Regions from separate parts of the Streptomyces sp. NPDC031497 genome, predicted to be linked through region 2. Evidence: riboswitches for the same ligand, from Rfam matches in the RefSeq annotation. Region 2 holds a riboswitch; each other region holds the start of a gene.
The links. A riboswitch is a leader RNA that binds a small molecule or an ion and turns the genes downstream of it on or off. The one in region 2 is predicted to bind cyclic di-AMP.
Positions count from the first base shown of each region.

Region 1: linked by a shared signal. The riboswitch ahead of ACZ5K7_RS14070 (C40 family peptidase) and the one ahead of ACZ5K7_RS31955 (transglycosylase SLT domain-containing protein) in region 2 are both predicted to bind cyclic di-AMP.
Region 3: linked by a shared signal. The riboswitch ahead of ACZ5K7_RS12755 (M23 family metallopeptidase) and the one ahead of ACZ5K7_RS31955 (transglycosylase SLT domain-containing protein) in region 2 are both predicted to bind cyclic di-AMP.

Region 1 is NZ_JBVIKO010000006.1:53,489-56,731, reverse strand. Features, by position in the region: gene pcrA (DNA helicase PcrA) at 1-1,497, opposite strand, end outside; cyclic di-AMP (ydaO/yuaA leader) riboswitch at 1,821-1,993, shown strand; gene ACZ5K7_RS14070 (C40 family peptidase) at 2,002-3,147, shown strand; partial or broken gene ACZ5K7_RS14065 (tellurite resistance/C4-dicarboxylate transporter family protein) at 3,238-3,243, shown strand, end outside.
Region 2 is NZ_JBVIKO010000018.1:148,915-152,157, reverse strand. Features, by position in the region: gene ACZ5K7_RS31965 (hypothetical protein) at 1-181, opposite strand, end outside; gene ACZ5K7_RS31960 (HAD family hydrolase) at 328-1,134, shown strand; gene ACZ5K7_RS31955 (transglycosylase SLT domain-containing protein) at 1,144-1,632, opposite strand; cyclic di-AMP (ydaO/yuaA leader) riboswitch at 1,636-1,833, opposite strand; gene ACZ5K7_RS31950 (CocE/NonD family hydrolase) at 2,505-2,963, opposite strand.
Region 3 is NZ_JBVIKO010000005.1:297,597-300,839, forward strand. Features, by position in the region: gene ACZ5K7_RS12745 (TetR/AcrR family transcriptional regulator) at 1-68, shown strand, start outside; gene ACZ5K7_RS12750 (SGNH/GDSL hydrolase family protein) at 154-939, opposite strand; gene ACZ5K7_RS12755 (M23 family metallopeptidase) at 1,177-2,121, opposite strand; cyclic di-AMP (ydaO/yuaA leader) riboswitch at 2,124-2,286, opposite strand; gene ACZ5K7_RS12760 (alpha-galactosidase) at 2,595-3,243, opposite strand, start outside.

The DNA of each region.
Region 1 (3,243 bases), on a different contig from region 2:
GCCGATACCGCGCTTGGGGACGTTGAGGATCCGGCGCAGCGGGACGGAGTCCTCGGGGTTGGCGAGGACCCGGAGGTAGGCCAGGACGTCCCGGACCTCCTTGCGCTCGTAGAAGCGGACACCGCCGACGACCTTGTAGGGCAGGCCGACACGGATGAAGATCTCCTCGAAGACACGGGACTGCGCGTTGGTGCGGTAGAAGACGGCGACATCGCCCGCCTTCGCCTTGCCCGCGTCCGTCAGACGGTCTATCTCGTCGGCGACGAACTGCGCCTCGTCGTGCTCGGTGTCGGCGACGTAGCCGGTGATCTGCGCGCCCGCGCCCGCGTTGGTCCACAGATTCTTCGGGCGGCGGGACTCGTTGCGCTCGATGACCGCGTTGGCGGCGGAGAGGATCGTCTGCGTGGAGCGGTAGTTCTGCTCCAGGAGGATCGTCGTCGCGTTCGGGTAGTCCTCCTCGAACTGGAGGATGTTGCGGATCGTCGCGCCCCGGAAGGCGTAGATCGACTGGTCGGCGTCACCGACGACGCAGAGCTCGGCGGGCGGCAGGTCCTGCTCGCCCGGCGGCACGTCCGCCTCGTGAGCGCCGGTGCCGACCAGCTCGCGCACGAGGGCGTACTGGGCGTGGTTGGTGTCCTGGTACTCGTCGACCAGGACGTGCCGGAAGCGGCGGCGATAGTGCTCGGCGACGTCCGGGAAGGCGCGCAGCAGGTTGACGGTCGTCATGATCAGGTCGTCGAAGTCGAGGGCGTTCGCCTCACGCAGCCGCGACTGGTACATGGCGTAGGCCTGGGCGAGGGTCTTCTCGAAGCCGTCGCTCGCCCGAGCGGCGAAGTCCTCCTCGTCGACCAGCTCGTTCTTGAGGTTGCTGACCTGGGCGCTGAACGACTTCGGCGGGAAGCGCTTGGGGTCGAGGTCCAGGTCGCGGCAGACCAGGGCCATCAGGCGCTTGGAGTCGGCGGCGTCGTAGATCGAGAAGGAGGAGGTGAAGCCGAGCTTCTTGCTCTCCCTGCGCAGGATCCGCACGCACGCGCTGTGGAAGGTCATCACCCACATCGCGTTCGCGCGCGGGCCGACGAGGTGCTCGACGCGCTCCTTCATCTCGCCCGCGGCCTTGTTGGTGAAGGTGATCGCGAGGATCTGCCCCGGGTGCACCTGGCGCGCGCCGAGCAGGTGCGCGATGCGGTGGGTGAGCACGCGCGTCTTGCCGGAACCGGCGCCGGCCACGATCAGCAGCGGGGACCCTGCGTGCACGACGGCGGCCCGCTGGTTCTCGTTCAGCCCCTCCAGGAGCGCGGCCGGGTCCAGGGCCGGGCGGGCGGCACCGTCGCGGTAGTAGGCGTCACGGTCCGGGGGCGCGTCGAACTGCCCGCCGAACAGATCGTCCGGAACCGGCTCCGGTACGTGCTCGTCCTCGGGCGGCGGCGGGGGTTCCTCCTCGTGGCCGCGCGGGGGCTGGAGGCTCGCCAGGAAGCTGTCGTCAAAGAGGCTGCTCATCGCTCTCCGAGTCTAGGGCGCCCCACTGACAACCGGTCCCCACCCCGGAAAGTCACCCCGGTCACCCGCCAGAATCGGCCCCTCACGGTCAGCGATCACACGCCGTGAACACGGGTGTGCCCGTCAGCCGAGAGCGCGGACCACTCGACCGCGCCGGACAAGTAACCCCATACCATCCCCGATCGACCGATCCGACCGGTCCGCAACACCAAGGTCACGAAAATGTATCGGGCATATCGCACATCAAACTTCACACAGAGCACACGAGTTGGTTAACGTGCCGGGCAGGCCGTACGACCCCCACCGGCGAACGTCGCCGGGCCGCACGGCCTCCGCCGAATCCAGGGTGCCGCCGCGCATCCGGAACCGGGGACCCACACCGAACCTTGGGGTGAATCGGTCCCGACTTCCCACTGGGGAACGGACCGTAGGGCAACCCTTCCGAACCACCGCCCGAATCCGACAGCTAACTCGGTAGGCGGAGCACGGAAGGAGTCGCCCCCGTTGGCGTCGCACCGCAAGTCGCGTCCGTCCGCAACGCGCGTAGCAGGCATACGCACCCCCGCCCTGGCCACCGCCGCCCTCACCTCCGTGGCACTGCTCTCCCAGACGGCCAACGCCGCACCCTCCGAGGACGGCAAGCCCAGCCTGGAGGAGGTCGAGAAGAAGGTCGACGCCCTCTACCGGCAGGCGGAGTCGGCGACCGAGAAGTACAACGCGGCCAAGGAGAAGACCGGCAAGCAGCGCAAGCAGGTCGACACCCTGCTCGACGACGTCGCCGAGCGCACGGACCGGCTCAACAAGGCGCGTGAGGAACTGGGGTCGTTCGCCGCGGCCCAGTACCGGACCGGGGCCAGTGCGCCCGACACGGCGACCTTCCTGCTCGCGGACAGTCCTCAGGACTACTTCGACCAGACGCAACTGATGAGCCGGCTGACCTCGCGCGAGAAGGACGCGGTCGACGACTACACCACACAGCAGTCCGCGACCATGGCGAAGCGGCAGGAGGCCGCCAAGAGCCTGGAGACGCTCACCGAGACGCAGGACGACCTCAAGACCGCCAAGTCCACCGTCCAGACGAAGCTGACCTCCGCGCGGGAGCTGCTGTCGCAGCTGACGGCCCAGGAGAAGGCACGACTGGCGGAGATCGAGCAGAAGCAGCGGGCGGCGGCGGCACGCGAGGCGGCCGAGCTCGCGCAGCAGCAGGCGGCGGCCGCGAAGCAGGAGGCGTCGCCCTCCTCGACGTCGGCCTCCAGCAGCTCCCCGTCGTCGTCCTCCGACTCCGCCTACGGGACGAAGGCCGCCAAGGCGATCGCCTTCGCCCGCGCGCAGGTCGGCAAGCCGTACGTCTGGGGCGCCACCGGGCCCGGCTCGTACGACTGCTCCGGCCTCTCCCAGGCCGCCTGGAAGGCCGCGGGCGTCTCCCTGCCGCGCACCACCTACGACCAGGTGAACGCCGGCACCACCGTCTCCCTCGCCGACGCCCAGCCCGGCGACCTGGTTTTCTTCTACGACGACGTCAGCCACGTCGGCATCTACATCGGCGACGGCATGATGATCCACGCCCCGAAGCCCGGCGCGTACGTCCGGGAGGAGTCGATCTACTACGGGGGCGAGTCGATCATCCACAGCGTGGTGCGACCGGCCTGAGAGGCGCGGGCGCGTGCCCGCCCGCATCGCGTGCCGCACGCGCGCGTGCCCCGCTCATGCGACGGGTGAGGGTTCCCTAGCATCAGGGGCATGTCC
Region 2 (3,243 bases):
ACTGGCTCTCGGTGTTGTAGCCGATCGCCACGTACGGTCTGCGATCGTCGTGCTCGACACGCCAGATGCGGAACGACAGCGCGTAGATCTCCGGCCGCAGCTCCCGCGGGAACCGCTCCAGCACCCCGGTCGCCGCCTCCAGCAGATGCTCCCGGAAGTCTCCCGGTCCGTCCGTCGCCACGCCCGCCCCCCGTCCCATCGGTGCAGTCAACCCACCGCCAACGTAACGCGCCCCACTGACAACGCCCCATCACGGCGACGGCGGGCGCCACTTGAGGCCGAAACGCACAGTGAGTCTCAGGGGCGTGCTGTCCGTATTCTCTGATCATGGTCGCACCCACCCCGTACGCACTGATCGCCACCGACCTGGACGGCACGCTGCTGCGCGCCGACGACACCCTGTCGGAGCGGACGCTCGCCGCGCTCGCGCGGGCCGGCCGGGCCGGCGCCCGGCATCTCGTGGTGACCGGCCGCCCCGCGCCGAGAGTGCGCCCCCTCCTGGACGACCTCGGCTGCACGGGACTCGCGGTCTGCGGCCAGGGCGCGCAGGTGTACGACGCCGGCGCGGACCGGCTGCTGTGGTCGGTCACCCTGGACCGGGAACTGGCGGAGACCGCCCTCGGCAAGATCGAGGCCGAGGTCGGGCAGGTGTACGCGGCGGTCGACCAGGACGGCGTGGACGGGCTCACGCTCATCGAGCCGGGCTACCTGATGCCCCACCCCACGCTGCCCGCGCTGCGCGTCGGCCGGCGCGACGACCTGTGGTGCGCGCCCATCAGCAAGGTGCTGCTGCGCCACCACACCCTGTCCGACGACGAACTGGCGGCGACCGCGCGCGCGGTGGTGGGATCGCTGGCGACGGTCACCATGTCGGGGCCGGGAACCGTCGAGCTCCAGCCGTGCGGGGTGACCAAGGCGACCGGCCTGGCGCTGGCCGCCGACCACCTGGGACTGAGCTCCGGACAGGTCGTCGCCTTCGGGGACATGCCCAACGACATCCCCATGTTCGACTGGGCGTCCTATGGGGTGGCCATGGCCAACGCCCATCCCGAACTCAAGACGGTGGCCGACGAGATCACCCTGTCGAACGAGGACGACGGCATCGCCGTCGTCCTCGAGAGACTCTTCAGCTGACGGCGCCGGTCAGTACGCGCCGTGCACGTTGTCCATCGAGCCGTACCGCGCGGCGGCGTAGTTGCAGGCGGCGGTGATGTTCGCGACCGGGTCGTAGATGTCGAACGACGTCCCGTCCACGTGGTAGGTCTTGAACGTCGGGTCGATCACCTGGAGCAGGCCCTTGGAGGGGATGCCGGCGGCCGCGTTGGAGTCCCAGAGGTTGATGGCCTGCGGATTGCCGGAGGACTCACGCATCACGTTGCGGTAGATGCCGTTGTAGCTGCCCGGGATGTGCTTCTCGGCCATGATCGCGAGCGACTCGCGGATCCAGCCGTCGAGGTTGTTCGGGTACCCGGCGAGCGTCGTCGAGGCCGTCGAGGTGGTGGAGGTGGCGGCGGAAGCGGCCGTCGCCCCGATGAGCGGGAGGGCGAGCACGGCGGCGCCGGTGCCGGCGATGGCGAGCGTGCGGATGACGCGGTTACGGCGGGGACAGCGGTGCCGAGCGGCAGCAGACATGGCGTGGTTCCTCTCCGTCGCCTGCGAGGTGAGCTGTCGGGTTCGGGCCCGGGGAGTGCCCGGCCGCTCCGCCCTGAGGCGAGACGACTTAACCCCTAGCCGTTCCGGTACGACGTCCGTCGGTGACGTCGGTCGCCCGGTCCGGCGACTTACCTGGTTTCCCCGCTCCTGCCGTGCGAATGGACTCGTCGATGGGTCACGACGGGCGGCGGCAGGATTCGGCGTCCGCCCGGCGAGCGGGAACGTATGCGAGAGCACATGTCCGGAACAAGTACCTGATTCACACAACACACCGATTGACCTTGATCTGAGTCGTATGGGCCGCTTGATCCTTTGCGGCTGCCAAGTCTCAACTCGCCCACAGGAAAAGGAGAGAAAGGTTCGCCTTACCACCCCTGTGGCACTCAGGGCCACGTGACCTACTTCACGAAACGGCAATTACGGCGAATCGGACAAGACGGATTCATGGAATCCGTTTTTCCGGGCATCGGCGGAAAAGTTCCTCGCCGCCATTCCTATGGATTGCCCTGATGGGGATGGATGAAGTGGCCCGCGTCACAGGTAACTCGCGAGATTGTCCGAATTGCCTAATTCGATGGAATTCCGGCTCGGCGGGGGTGAACCGATGGGGTCCGACCAGGTGTGGTCGGCAGCGGGTTCTGTGCATCCGGTTCATCCGGTTGGGTGCCCCCCTGGTGTGCCTTCGGGAACTCCGTACGGTCCTGCTACGCGCGCGTGCCGCGCTGATCGCGCGCGCCGGGGAGGTGGGCGCCCGGCAGCTTCGGCCGCTCGGGCACCTCGGAGGCCGTCGGGCGGCCCAAGGTCCAGGAGGCCGCCAGGAGTTCGCATGTGACGGGCGTACGTGATTCCGGTCACGCCTTAGGGGGAGGTGGCGGGCTCATCGACCCGGCGGCGGGCAGGAAGGCCGTCCACGCGCGCGTGTCCACCGTGAGGGCGGAACCTCCGCCGTACCGCGCGTCGTTGTCATGGTGGCCGTCCGTGGAGCGGGCCACGGCGACCGCCTTGAGCGGCTCGGGCGCGAGGGCCGCCGTCCGGAGGAAGATGCAGCCGTCCCAGGAGGCGCCGGCCGTGCCGACGCTCGCGTTTGCACCGGGGCCGCACTGTCGGCCGTTCGACGGTCGCGGGTCCGCCCTGCAGGCCGGTCGGTACGTGCCCGTGGCGCATGGAGCCGCGGGTGGGGGGGGCGAGGGCGAGCTGCGCGCATGGGCGGGCTCGTCCGCCGGTGCACGCCACGCGCGTGTGCGCGTGGAGACGCGTGGAGGCGACGTTCCGAAGGCGAAGGGCGTGCGGAGGTCCTCGTGCGTGATCACGTAGGGGATGAGGGTGAGGATGGCGGTATGGGCGTGGATCGGCGCGGTGTGCCTCCGTCGGCTTTGACGGGCGGCGGAGGGGGTACCTCCGGGCAGGTGATGTCGGACGGAGAGGGTGCGACCGTCCGTGGCCGGTGGTCTGCCGGACGGTACGGCGTCGGACGGGGTGACGGCGCTGGTCCGGGACGCGGTTCACGCCTCGGTCGGGGACACGGCTTACACCCCGGTTCGGGACAACTGTCGGTACTTCCTGTTAAGTCATTGGATGTCAGGTCGTATC
Region 3 (3,243 bases), on a different contig from region 2:
GCTCCCGGGCGCAGGAGTGGGTCGACGAGGCGCTGGCACGCGAACTGGGGCTGGCCGAGGAGCAGTGAGGGGCGGCCCACCAGGGTGCCGCCCCTTACGCGTTCTTGCCGCGTTCAAGCCGTTCTTGCCGCCCTCAAGCCGTTCTTGCCGCCCTCAAGCCACAGAGGCGATCCGCATCTTGATGTCGTCCGGGGAGAGTGCCCCCTTGGCCGTCACGTGGTCGCCCGACGACTCGCCGCGCAGCCGTCGTCCGATCCACGGCACCAGGTACTCACGGGCCCAGTGCACGTCGTCGCGGCGGACCTCCAGGGTGCCGCGGGGCGGCAGCGGGGGCCACGGCTGGTCCGGGTCGGCCGGAACCTCGACGCCGAGCACCTGGCCGGCCCGCAGCGCCACGCGTGTGTGCCCCTCGGGAGACAGGTGCAGCCGGTCGCCGTCCCAGGCCCGCCGGTCCTGCACGGTCTTCAGGGACCACAGGTCGAGGACCGGGCAGCCGTACCGGTCGGCGACGGCCCGGACATGGCCGTTGTAGGTGGCGATCTTGCCGCGCAGATGCTTGAGGACGGGCACGCCCCGGGTGTCGAACCCGGTGGTCACCAGAACCGTGCCGACGGCCTCGGTCAGTTGGGCCACGGCCCGCTCGAACCGCTCGGCCACCTCGTCGGGGTCGGTGCCGGGGCGGATGATGTCGTTGCCGCCGGCGGAGAAGGAGACCAGGTCCGGGGCGAGTTCCAGGGCCTGCGGCACCTGGTCCGCCACGATCTGGTCGAGCAGTTTCCCGCGCACCGCGAGGTTGGTGTACTCGAAGTCGCCCTCGGGCTGCCGGTCCGACAGCAGTACCGCGAACCGGTCCGCCCAGCCGACGAACGCCCCGTCGGGGCCGGGGTCGCCGACGCCCTCGGTGAAGCTGTCCCCCACCGCTACGTACGACCCGATCACTGATGCATTGTCACTCTTCGAATCGTCTGCCACGTCGGACCATGATTCACCTTCGACTGTGACCTACGCGACCGTAATCAGGGGTTGACGAACGGTGAGATAAGACACGCCTAAATACTCGACCAAGCCAGGAATAAGCCTCCGAACAGCGGCGTTGAAGGGTCGATCGCCCGAAGGCCGGACCCGGGGATCGGGGTCCGGCCTTCGGACTGCGTGTCAGATCAGGGGGGTGCCGGGTCAGCCGACGGCGACGCCCTTGGAGCGGAGGTAACCGACCGGGTCGATGTCGGAGCCGTAGTCGGGGGTGGTCCGGATCTCGAAGTGGAGGTGCGGGCCGGTCACGTTGCCGGTGGCGCCGGAGAGGCCGACCTGCTGGCCCGCGGTCACGGTCTGGCCGACCGAGACGGAGAGCGCGGAGAGGTGGCCGTACTGCGCGTAGTAGCCGTCGGCGAGCCTGATGACGACCTGGTTGCCGTAGGCACCGCCCCAGCCCGCCGTGACGACCGTGCCCGCGCCGACGGCCTTGACCGGGGTGCCGGTCGGAACGACGAAGTCGACGCCGGTGTGGTAGCCGCTGGACCACATGCTGCCGGCCACGTGGTAGCCGGTGCCGATGGTGCCGCCGGTGACCGGGAGGTTGAATCCGGAGGCGGTCGTCGTCGACGCGCCCGAGGAGGGGGTCGTGTTCGAGGACGACGTGGAGTTCGAGGAGTTCGAGGACGACGAGGAGGGGGCGGCGGGCTGCGCGTGGGACCGCGTCCCGGACCGGGAGTCCGCGTTCGGGGTGTCGGTCGTCGCGGCGTGGCGGCCGTCGAGCGTGAGCCTGAGACCGGGGTGGATCAGCGAGGGGTTGTCGCCGACCGCCTGCCGGTTGTCGGCGTAGAGCCGGGGCCAGCCGCCGTCGACATGGTGTTCGCGGGCGATCTTCGAGAGATAGTCGCCGGGCACCACCGTGTAGACGCGGTGCGTGGAATTCCCGGTGCCGGAATCCCGAACGGCGGTCTTCTCGACTGTCGGAAGCGCCTGCGTGATCTTTTCGGAAACGGACTGCGAGGTGGCCGCGTGGGCGCCGGTGGCCCCCATGAGCGGCAGAGCCAGCGCGGCGCCACCGGTTCCGGCGACGGCCATCGAGCGGGTGAAACGCTGGGACTTGGGGCGGCGGTGCTTACCCTTCGCGGGCATGACGCATTCCTCTCCGGCGCCTGCGAGGTGAGCTGTCGGGTTCGGGCTGGAGCTGCCCGGCCACGCGGGAAGATGTGGCTACACCCCTAGCCGTCCCGGGAACCGGAACAGGCGGTCATACCTGGTGGGTCCCCCGCTCCTGCCAGGCACGGGTGAGTGTGTGTGGGGACTCCGGGCGGCGGCAGGATTCGGCGTTCCGTCCGGATGCGTGGCGAACGTAAGCGAGTAGGACGCACATAAACAAGCGCCAGGTTCCGCATGTCCAATTTCGACTTGATCCGTTAGGGGAATTCCCGGTCACCCTCCGTGAATTCCAGCCTTACGCATTTTTCCAAGCGCCTTGAAAAGCACCGGAATTACGTGAACATGACGCGCGACGGACGGTCACGAATATGACGCTCCTCACGCACGTCACACCACGTCCCCTTATTACGGACCGAGTGGCAATGAAGGCGCCAAATCGGGCAGAAGGATCAGATGCGACGCAGCCGGAGAACCGTCGCATCCAGGTCGCCGCGCAGCTCGGTGCGCAGCCCGTGGTGCAACAGGACCGCACCTCGATGCACTTCGCCCGTTTCGCGGCATTCGTACGATGCCGTCGGGTCGAGGCCCTGCAGGCGCAGCGCCGGCATCGGCTCGCCGTAGCTCTGCGCCTGGAGCCAGGCGAGGACCACGGTCTCGTCGCCGAGCGTGTACTGCACCGCGCTCAGCCCGCCGGTCGGCGGCCGCAGCCGGAACTGGTCGCCGCGCTGCACCAGGGGCCGGATGTCCTTGTAGAGCTCCACCCAGCGGCCGGCCTCGGCGAGCTCCTCCTCGGTCCACTGCGAGAGGTCGCCACCGACGCCGAGCGCCCCGGCCATGGAGCTGACGAACCGGAAACGCAGGCTGCTGACCCGGCCGTTGAGCTGGTGGTTCGGGCTGTCGGTGACCCAGGCGGACATCACCCGGGCCGGGTGGATCTGGCTGAAGCCGTGCTGGATGGCGAGCCGGTCCAGCGGGTCGGTGTTGTCGGAGGTCCACACCTCGTCGGTACGGCTCATGATGCCGAGGTCGATCCGGCCGCCACCGCCGGAGCAGGACTCGATGGCGACGTTCGGGTGGGCCGCCCGGATCCGGTCGAGC